Regions from separate parts of the Agrobacterium sp. GD03872 genome, predicted to be linked through region 3. Evidence: riboswitches for the same ligand, from Rfam matches in the RefSeq annotation. Region 3 holds a riboswitch; each other region holds the start of a gene.
The links. Region 3 has a riboswitch for cobalamin ahead of N5D22_RS11880 (DUF1852 domain-containing protein). Riboswitches for the same ligand answer to the same signal wherever they lie in the genome.
Positions count from the first base shown of each region.

Region 1: it holds a riboswitch for cobalamin, as region 3 does, so the genes downstream of both, N5D22_RS25440 (CbtB domain-containing protein) here and N5D22_RS11880 (DUF1852 domain-containing protein) in region 3, are expected to answer to the same signal.
Region 2: it holds a riboswitch for cobalamin, as region 3 does, so the genes downstream of both, nrdH (glutaredoxin-like protein NrdH) here and N5D22_RS11880 (DUF1852 domain-containing protein) in region 3, are expected to answer to the same signal.

Region 1 covers NZ_JAOCCY010000023.1:49,244-52,517, reverse strand. The annotation lists gene N5D22_RS25455 (glutamine amidotransferase) at 1-484, shown strand, start outside; gene N5D22_RS25450 (hypothetical protein) at 656-970, opposite strand; gene N5D22_RS25445 (CbtA family protein) at 975-1,685, opposite strand; gene N5D22_RS25440 (CbtB domain-containing protein) at 1,697-1,879, opposite strand; cobalamin riboswitch at 2,039-2,278, opposite strand; gene N5D22_RS25435 (cytochrome c) at 2,326-3,246, opposite strand.
Region 2 covers NZ_JAOCCY010000002.1:14,874-18,147, forward strand. The annotation lists gene N5D22_RS04000 (nucleoside triphosphate hydrolase) at 1-616, shown strand, start outside; cobalamin riboswitch at 750-974, shown strand; gene nrdH (glutaredoxin-like protein NrdH) at 1,230-1,451, shown strand; gene nrdI (class Ib ribonucleoside-diphosphate reductase assembly flavoprotein NrdI) at 1,464-1,862, shown strand; gene nrdE (class 1b ribonucleoside-diphosphate reductase subunit alpha) at 1,850-3,274, shown strand, end outside.
Region 3 covers NZ_JAOCCY010000004.1:175,928-179,201, reverse strand. The annotation lists gene N5D22_RS11885 (methionine synthase) at 1-577, opposite strand, end outside; gene N5D22_RS11880 (DUF1852 domain-containing protein) at 603-1,580, opposite strand; cobalamin riboswitch at 1,683-1,896, opposite strand; partial or broken gene N5D22_RS11875 (ISNCY family transposase) at 2,124-3,274, opposite strand, start outside.

The sequences.
Region 1 (3,274 bases), on a different contig from region 3:
CGGCGTCGAGATCGTCTACGCCACTCCCGATGGTGCGCCGGTGATCTCGATGGGCGGGCTGAAGGTGACGCCTGACACGTCCTATGGCGCGCTCGATCCCGAGAATGTCGACGCTCTCATCATTCCCGGCGGTCTCAGCTGGGAAAAGGGAACCGCTGTCGATCTTGGCGGGCTGGTGCACCGGTTTCGCGACAGGGACCGGCTGGTGGCCGGCATCTGCGCGGCGGCAAGCGCGCTCGGCGGCACGGGCGTCCTGAACGGCGTCGCCCATACCGGCAATTCGCTGGCATCGCACAAGGCCTATCCTGCCTATGGCGGCGAGGCGCTTTATCGCGACCAGCCGAAAGCGGTCAGCGATGGCGGCATCGTCACCGCCGCCGGCAGCGCGCCGGTCAGTTTCGCTGTGGAAATCCTGAAACACCTCGGCCTCTTTGGTCCGGAAGCCGAGGCGGAACTCCAGGTTTTTGCGGCGGAGCATCGGTGAGGCATAGCCGTCTCGGTTGTTTGCGCTCCCTCTACTCCCCGTCATTCCGGCCTTGAGCCGGAATCCAGCCGACGCGCGTCTGCGCGGCGAAAAGAGTCCTTTCAGCCCAAGGACTTGGGCTGGCTGGATCCCGGCTCAGGGCCGGGATGACGGACGTGAAAACGGCAATGATTATCGCCGATCAAGTACGCGGCAAACACGCGCCGCATGATCGCCGTTCTCCCCGGCAATCGCCCGGCGAATATCGCGGCTGTTCAGATGCAGGCTGCGGCCGGCGGGTAAATTTGCACGTTTGATCTTGCTGAGCGCCGCAGCGATAAAAGCGGCTTCGTGTTCATGAAAACAGGCGAGAGCCACCTCGCGATCCGGGGTCGCCCCAAGGACCGCCTTGAAGGCAAGACGGTGCACGGCGCAGAAAGCGCCGTGACCAGGTACGGCAAAACGCAGCGCATCGAGTTCCTCACTCCACTCCGCTGCGTCCTGCATAGTCTCAAGCCGACTGGAAGCGCTTCAGGAAAAACGCGCTCAATGTCCCGAGCAGCGCCCAGAAAACGAAGCTCGTGATGGTCGCGGCGACGATGAACTGACGCTCCAGCGGCAGCGGCGCCAGCGCATGTTCGCCTTCCGGCGGCAAGGGTGCGCCGACCACATGCGGTGCAACGATCAACACCAATGCCAATACGATGGCCCAGGGTTCGCGGCGGAACGCGATCAGCGCAATGCCGCCCGCGGTTGCGGCAACCGTCGCAAGCCACCAGATCTGCCGCGCCTCAAGTGCGGCTGCCGGACTGCCCGGCAATTCCGGCGGCAGGCCGATCATCGGGGCCAGCATGACGGCGGCAAAGCCGGCAACGCCCCAGAGAAGGCCTTCGCGCCAGCCGCCACTGGTGCCACGCAGCGAAATGAGGCCGGTCAGCACCAATGCATAACCGATGGCGGTCAGGACATTGGCGGCGACGGTATAGGCGGTACGCTCGAAGCCATCGGCCGGAGCCCAGGCCTCGTCATTGTGCTCATGGGCGGGAACGGCGGCACCGGGGGCCGGCGCATCATGGCTGTGGGGCGCTTCGCCGGCGCTTTCATAGGTTTCCGCCTGCAGGATGAGCGGCGTGGTACTGACAGCCTGCATGGCAGACACGGCCAAACCGCCGAGAATGCCGACGAGAACGGCGGTAAAGACGATATTGCGAAAAGATGACATGCCGTTACCCCTCAATGGCAGGGGAAGGCATTGGCATGCCGCGTGTCGTGCGCGGCATTGTGAACGGCTTCCACGGGCGAAAAGCCGACAAAACCGACAACGAACAGGCCAAGCACGATCGCCGTCAGCGATTGCGCAAAGCTGGCTGTTTTTGTGGAAACGGCCGAATTTGCCGTATTCTGATTGATGGACATGGTGACCCCTCTCCGGCGCGACCCCGCGCCTTTGGACGCGGCCAAACGGCACAAGCCGCAAGACCGCATGCGATACACTTCACCACGGGGATACGAGACTGACACAGGAAGGCATTGATCCCGCCACCTGACATTCCGCTCTTCCGGACACCCCGCCGGCATGGACATTTCCGTGATGGCAGGTCTCCTGGCTTACGGGTCAAAACCTGAAACACCTTCCCGGCATCGCCCTCGCCCGATTGGAAACCTCGGTTTCCGGGAAATGGCTTGCCAGTGGCACTTCGTTTCAGGCTCTCCGCTCACAGTTGCGGGGGCAGCCACGAATGAGGATTTCTCCCTATCGTGTTCCCTTTTCACCTTCCGGAACGACCGGAAGGAACCATCACAGGATTGTTATCCGCCGGGTGGAGGCGGGAGTCAATGGGCGCGCACGCCCCCGCCGCACCCTACCGCGCCGGAATGGCCTTCAGATAGGCGGCAATCGCATCGCGGTCTTCGGCCGTCAGATGCGCCATGTTCTGCTGCACCTTGACCATGGAGCCGCCGACGCTGTCGAATTCCGGGGTGAAGCCGGTTTCCAGATAGCTGGCAATATCGGCCGCCGCCCAGCTGCCTATGCTTTGCGAGGCGGGGGTAATGTCCGGAATACGGCCCTCACCTTCCGGATTGGGACCGCCGGCCAGCCATTTATCCGTCTGGAATCCGCCGAGCGCATTGCGCGGCGTGTGGCATTCGCCGCAATGGCCCGGCCCTTCCACCAGATATTGGCCGCGCAGCAATTCGGCATTGGCATTGGCAAGTTCGACGCGCGGCGGTGCGGAGGGGTCGAAATACAGGAATTTCCAGCCGCCCAGCACCATGCGCAGATTGAAGGGGAAAGGCAGCTGGTGATCCGGCGCATCGTTCTGGCTGGCCGGCAGGGCTTTCAGATAACCGAAGAGATCGTTGATGTCCTTCTGCGTCATACGGGCATAAGAGGCATAGGGAAAGGACGGGTAGAGATGCTCGCCGTTCTTGCCCACGCCGCGCGTCATGGCGTCGCCGAATTCCGCCAGCGTCCAGCCGCCGATGCCATGCTGCGGATCGGAGGAAATATTGGGGACATGGAAGGTGCCGAAGGGGCTTTTCAGCGCCTGCCCGCCCGCAAGCGTCAACAGCGCCTCGCCCGTGGCATCGGGCGCGGCGTGGCAGCTTGCGCAGCCGCCCGCCCAGAACAGCGTTTCGCCATTGGCCAGATCCGGTTCGCCAAGGCTGACCCAGTGGCTCGGCGCCTGGCGTTCCGGCGCGGTAACCCAGGCGAATATGCCATAGCCCGCAATCGCTGCGACGATGGCCCCGCCGACGAGTTTCGTCCAGATGGAGGACATACCCCTCTCCCCATTCTCACCTGACCCC
Region 2 (3,274 bases), on a different contig from region 3:
CGAGACGATCGTCGAAGACGTTCTTCGGCGGGCAGAGCGCAAATCCCGTTTCATCATTGCCATTGCCGGTCCCCCTGGGGCCGGCAAATCCACGCTGGCGGATGCGCTTTGCGACGCCTTGCGCCTGCGCGGCGAAACGGCCGCTGTTCTACCGATGGACGGTTTCCATATGGATAACGGCATTCTTGCGGAACGCGGACTGCTGCCGCGAAAGGGTGCGCCGGAAACATTCGACGTGCGCGGGTTCCTCGATATTGTCTCCGCCGTCCGCAAGGGCGGGCAGGAAGTTCTGGTACCGGTCTTCGACCGCTCCCGCGAAATCGCCATTGCCTCCGCCCGCGCCATCGCCCCGGAAACACGCTTCGTCCTTGCTGAAGGCAATTACCTTCTGCTGAATGAAGCGCCCTGGACGACGCTTTCCGAAAGCTTCGACCTCACCATCTTTGTCGGTCCATCCGTCGACGTGCTGGAAAAGAGGCTGCGGGACAGATGGCAGGGTTACGGTCTCGATGCGGCCGCGATCCACGCCAAACTTTTCGAAAACGATCTTCCCAACGGAAAAAGGGTGATCGAAAACGCCCGCCCCGCCGATATCCGTATCGATATCTGGGAATAGATTAACGCTTTCCCGCGCTGGAGGGGCAAGGCGCACTTGCCGTTAAGCCTTTGTTGACCATGTGTTGAATCTTTTTGATCCACAGGGCGCGGCTTTCCCATGTCTATCCGTTGACGCGAAAATTTCCTCATATACTATATGTGGTGTTCGAGGTTCTTCCGATTCGCAAGGGTCGGGAGCTAAGACGGGAATTCGGTGCGTAACGCCTTCATGGCGGAGCAAGGCCGAAACTGCCCCCGCAACTGTAAGCGGCGAGCATCGTTCCGATTTGGGTCACTGGGGCTGAGAGCTTCGGGAAGGCCGGGATAGATGTTGTGACCCGCAAGTCAGGAGACCTGCCTTGAGCGCAAACGTCCACGGGCGGGGTGTCCGGAGGAAGGTGTATGGCGCAAATGATTTGCGTTCGCCCTTTTCTGCCCCCTCCAGAACAAGCTTCGGGGTGAAGTCATGCCAGTGCATTTGTTTGAGTTGCTGCGCTCGTCGGCGTAGAGAGTGATTTTACGCGGCTAAAAGCCGCGCACGCCCACCCTAATGACAGAACCATCGCCGTCCGATTGCGATTGCAATCGGCAATGTTGAGCCGTGTCCGAAACCGGCTTCGAGAGAGGAAATTATGACCGTCACCGTTTACAGCAAGCCCGCCTGCGTCCAATGCACCGCCACCTATCGTGCGCTAGACCGCATCGGCGTCCCCTATGAGATCGTCGATATCTCCGAAGATACTGAAGCGCTCGATCATGTCCGTGGCCTCGGTTACATGCAGGTTCCCGTCGTCGTTGCCGGCGAGCGCCATTGGGCGGGTTTCCGGCCGGATATGATCGGCTCGATCAGCTGAGGCGGCGGGGCGATGGGCCTGATCGTCTATTATTCCAGCCGCTCCGAAAACACCCATCGTTTCCTTCTGAAACTGGGACGGCGTCTGTTTCGTCTGCCGCTTGGCGTTGAGGAAGATGTTCCCCATGTGTCCGAGCCCTATGTGCTCGTCACCCCCACCTATGGGGGCGGCGGCACCAAAGGGGCCGTGCCAAAGCCGGTCATCCGGTTCTTGAACGAGCCCTCCAACCGAAATCTCATTCGCGGCGTCATCGCGGCGGGAAACACGAATTTTGGCGCAGCTTTCGCATCCGCCGGAGATATCGTCTCGCGCAAATGTGCGGTGCCGTTTCTCTATCGCTTCGAGCTTCTCGGCACGGAGGAAGATGTCGCCAATGTCAAACATGGATTGGAACGATTTTGGACACGCTGACCTCAGGCGCGCTGCGCAAGGACGCCAAACAGCCGGCAGCCGCAACCCAGAAGCCGCTCGATGCGGCTCTGGACTACCACGCGCTGAACGCGATGCTGAACCTTTACGACGAGAACGGAAAGATCCAGCTCGACAAGGATCGGCTGGCCGCCCGGCAATATTTCCTCCAGCACGTCAACCAGAACACCGTCTTTTTTCATAACCTCAGGGAAAAGCTCGATTATCTGGTGACGGAGGGATATTACGAACAGGAGGTACTGGATCAGTATTCCTTCAACTTCGTCCGCGATCTCTATGACGAAGCCTATGCCCGGAAGTTCCGCTTCCCGACCTTTCTCGGCGCTTTCAAATATTACACCTCCTACACGCTGAAGACCTTCGACGGAAAACGTTATCTGGAGCGTTACGAGGATCGCGTCTGCATGGTGGCACTGGCCCTTGCGCGTGGCGATGAGCAGCTTGCCAGCAATCTGGTCGATGAGATCATTTCAGGCCGCTTCCAGCCGGCAACGCCGACATTCCTCAACGCCGGCAAAAAGAGCCGTGGTGAACTGGTCTCGTGTTTTCTGCTGCGTGTGGAAGACAATATGGAAAGCATCGGCCGCTCCATCAATTCGGCCCTGCAGCTTTCCAAGCGCGGCGGCGGCGTGGCGCTGTCCTTGACCAATATCCGCGAATTTGGAGCGCCGATCAAACAGATCGAAAACCAGTCGTCCGGCGTCATCCCTGTCATGAAGCTGCTGGAAGACAGTTTTTCCTATGCCAACCAGCTTGGCGCGCGACAGGGTGCCGGCGCGGTCTATCTGCACGCTCACCACCCCGATATCATGCGCTTCCTCGATACCAAGCGCGAAAATGCCGACGAGAAAATCCGCATCAAGACCCTGTCGCTCGGCGTGGTGATCCCCGACATCACCTTCGAACTCGCCCGCAACAATGAGGATATGTATCTGTTCTCGCCCTATGATGTGGAGCGGGTCTATGGCGTGCCGTTGACCGAGATTTCGGTCAGTGAAAAATATCATGAAATGGTCGCCGATAGCCGCATCCGCAAGAAGAAGATCAAGGCGCGCGAATTCTTCCAGGTGATCGCCGAAATCCAGTTCGAGAGCGGTTACCCCTACATCATGTTCGAGGACACGGTGAACCGCGCCAATCCGGTCGCCGGCCGCATCAGCATGAGCAATCTCTGCTCGGAAATCCTGCAGGTCAGCGAAGCGAGCGAGTTCAACGCCGATCTGTCCTATAGCCATATGGGCAAGGATATTTCCTGCAATCTCGGATCACTCAATATTGCGTCGGCGATGGATTCGGCCGATTTCGGCAAGACCATCGAGACCTCCATCCGGGCGCTGACGGCTGTTTCGGATATGAGCCACATCTCTTCCGTTCCCTCGGTGGAAAAGGGCAAT
Region 3 (3,274 bases):
CCCAGTCATTCACTTCGTCAAAGAAAACGTTGAAGGCAGGCTCGTCGAACTGGATGATATCAACGCCGGCAGCCTCCAGTTCCCTTGCTTCCGCGTTGAGTATACCGGCAAATTCCCAGGCGAGCTTTTCACGGCTTTTATAGTGGTCGTCAAAAAGCGTATCGATTATCGTCATCGGACCCGGCAATGCCCATTTGATGGGGTGTTTGGTCTGATGACGCAAAAATCTGGCGTCTTCGACGAAAACGGGCTTCTGGCGAGAGACCGTGCCGACGACTGTCGGGACACTCGCATCATAGCGATCGCGAATTCTGACGGTCTCGCGTTTTTCGAAATCAACGCCATCGAGGTGCTCGATGAAAGTCGTGACGAAATGCTGGCGCGTTTGCTCGCCATCACTGACGATGTCGATGCCGGCTTGTTGCTGATCGTCCAGTGACAGGCGCAGGGCATCTCTTTTGCCCTCCAGCAGTTCCTCATCCTCTAGTTTCCAGGGCGACCACAGTTTTTCGGGCTGCGCAAGCCAGGAAGGTTTCGGCAGGCTGCCGGCAGTCGATGTGGGGAGAAGCTTCTTCATGATGATGACCTGTTTCCAGTGTTGATCAGGCGGCGCATTGAGCCAGGAATTGCTCAAGGGCGGCGCGGTATGGCTTGATGAAGTGTTCTTCGGTGAATTTGCCCTGATCCACCGCCAGGCGACTGCGTTCGTCGCGGTCGTAGATGATCCGGGTCAGCGAATAGTCCTGGTGCTTCAGATTGGGCTGGTAAAAATTCCCAGCGGCTGCGTTGGCATTGTAGATTTCAGGGCGATAAATCCTCTGAAACGTTTCCATCGTGCTGATGACGCCGATCAGTTCGATATTGGAATAATCGCCCAGCAAGTCGCCGACAAAATAGAAGGCCAGCGGCGCAACGCTGCCCGCGGGCATGAAATAGCGAACCTGCAATCCCATTTTCCCGAAATACTCATCGGTGAGCGAGAACTCATGCTGCCGGTACTCGACGCCCATGACCGGATGATGATTTTCGGTCCGGTAATAGGTCTTGCTGGTGGAGGCGCTGATGCAAATGACCGGCGGCTTGCGAAACTGCGACCGGTAGGCATCCGACTGCAGAAAGGACTTGAAAAGGTTTCCATGCAGGTCGCCGAAGTCGGCCGGAATACTGAAGGCAGGCAGGCTCTTGTTATACTCAGGCAGCACGACGTTAAAGTCGTAGTCGCGCACATAGGAGGAGAAGTTATTCCCCACAATGCCGTCGATACGTTCACCGGTTTTGTGATCGATGATCGTCGTCTTCAGTATCTCGATGAGAGGAAATGTCTCGCCATGAACATCCAGGCTCATTTCGACTGAAATGATCTCCAGCTCGACCGAGTATCGGTCCGCTTTGGGATTGTCCCAATGCGCGAGGGCGTTGAAGCGGCTATCGATCATCCGCAGGACATTGCGCAGGTTCTCCTGCCGCTTTTCGCCCCTGGCCAGGTTTGCGAAATTAGTGGTGATGCGCGTATGTTCCGAAGGACGATAATCCTCGTCGAAGGGTACGCTTGTGATCGTGAAACTGCAGGTCTGAGACATGTAGTGCCCCTATGGAGTGGGGGGCATGGATCTGCGGACGCATAGCAAGACAGGCCGCGATGATGCAGCCTTTGCTACGGCACACTGGGACACCCCGCCCGTGGACGTTACTTCGCCAAAGGCAGGTCTCCTGGCTCACGGTTCATCGCTTCCGTCCGTCTTCCCGGGGTAAACCAGTGACATGGTGGACTTTGGCTCGCCGCTTACAGTTGCGGGGGCAGCGTCGGCATTTCCGAATGACACGGAGCACCGACTTCCCTCTTAGCCCCAGTACGCTGCATGCAACGACCGGGGAACCTTAGGCATCCCGACCATAATGCAAGGTGAGACGTCGGTCAACATCATATAACGATATCTTTATATCGTTAAATCCATAGCGCGGCCGCAAGCTCTGATCTGATGGATTGCATGCGGCATTAACACACGACTGTTACACGCGCAGCCTTGGCCGGTCGCTAGTTAAAGATAAATCGCCGACAGTCGGCTCAGTTCAGATAGGCGGATGTGACCCTGCGCGATGTCCGCTTTGGGCCGATAGCGGCCTTATTCAGCCGCCTCCATTCGCGCAAGCGCTTTCTGCCTTCTCGCAATCACCTCCGGATCATTCATGAAATCTGTCCGTCGTCCGGGCTTTCGTCCGCGTTTTTGATACCCATTGCTCTGGCTGCCGTCCGGGATATCAAACATGCTGTTGACCTGTCCGGTTCGGCGCGGACCACGTTTGCTCCGTTTTAGATCGCGACCTTCCTGCATCTGAGCAACGAGTGACAGCATGTCATCCAGTCTCTTGTTCTCAACCACAGGCGACCGGTGAACGGAGCGAAGCGTGTCGAACGTCCTATAAGGCAGCGTAAAACTCTCGTGCATGATCTCCAGGCGGCCGTCCGGATAATCGCAAACGATGACTTTTTGACCCGCCAGTGATGTTGCCCGTTCCGTCGGATCGAGAATGAATATCACCTTGTCATAGCGCAACGTCAGGGATTGCGAGAGCGTGCGGACCTCCTTGCGGCACATGGCACTGTCGAGGTTCTCATGGGCGGCGAGGGGACGGTGCATGTCTTTCGGATTACGTGGTGGTTTACCGAAACGAGCGTTGAAATCGATAATGAATTCCTGCGCGTAATCGTTGGCAGCGTCTATCGTATCGATACCGCGGAGCCGCAGCTCCTTGACCAATCGATCCTGCAGGGTCTGATTGGCCCGTTCAACCCGGCCCTTGGCCTGTGGAGTGTTGGCGCAGATGATGTCGATGTTCAGCTCATAGAGTGCGCGTCCAAACTGCGTCAGCCCACTGGTTCGATCTTTCTCCGAAGCGTGCGTAGAGCGAAACACGCCGTGCTTGTCGCTATAAAAAGCCAGCGGTTTACCCCATTGCTGCAAATAGGCCTTTGTCGCGTGCAGATAATCGAAAGTGTTCTCGGATCCCGCAAAGCGCAGATGTAGCAGCTTGCCGGTAGCGTCATCGATATAGACGAGAAGGGCGCATTTTGGTCCGCGACTCTCGAACCACCAGTGATGCGATCCATCGATCTGCACCAGCTCGCCAAAGCAATCGCGCCGGCCGCGTGGTTGAAAGACACGTTTCTTGCGTTCTCTCCGAGATATCCAGATGCCTGCCTCGGTCATCCACTGGCGTAACGTTTCCTTGCCGATGGCCAGTTGGTGCCGCTCAATCAGCTTCTCGCGAGCCA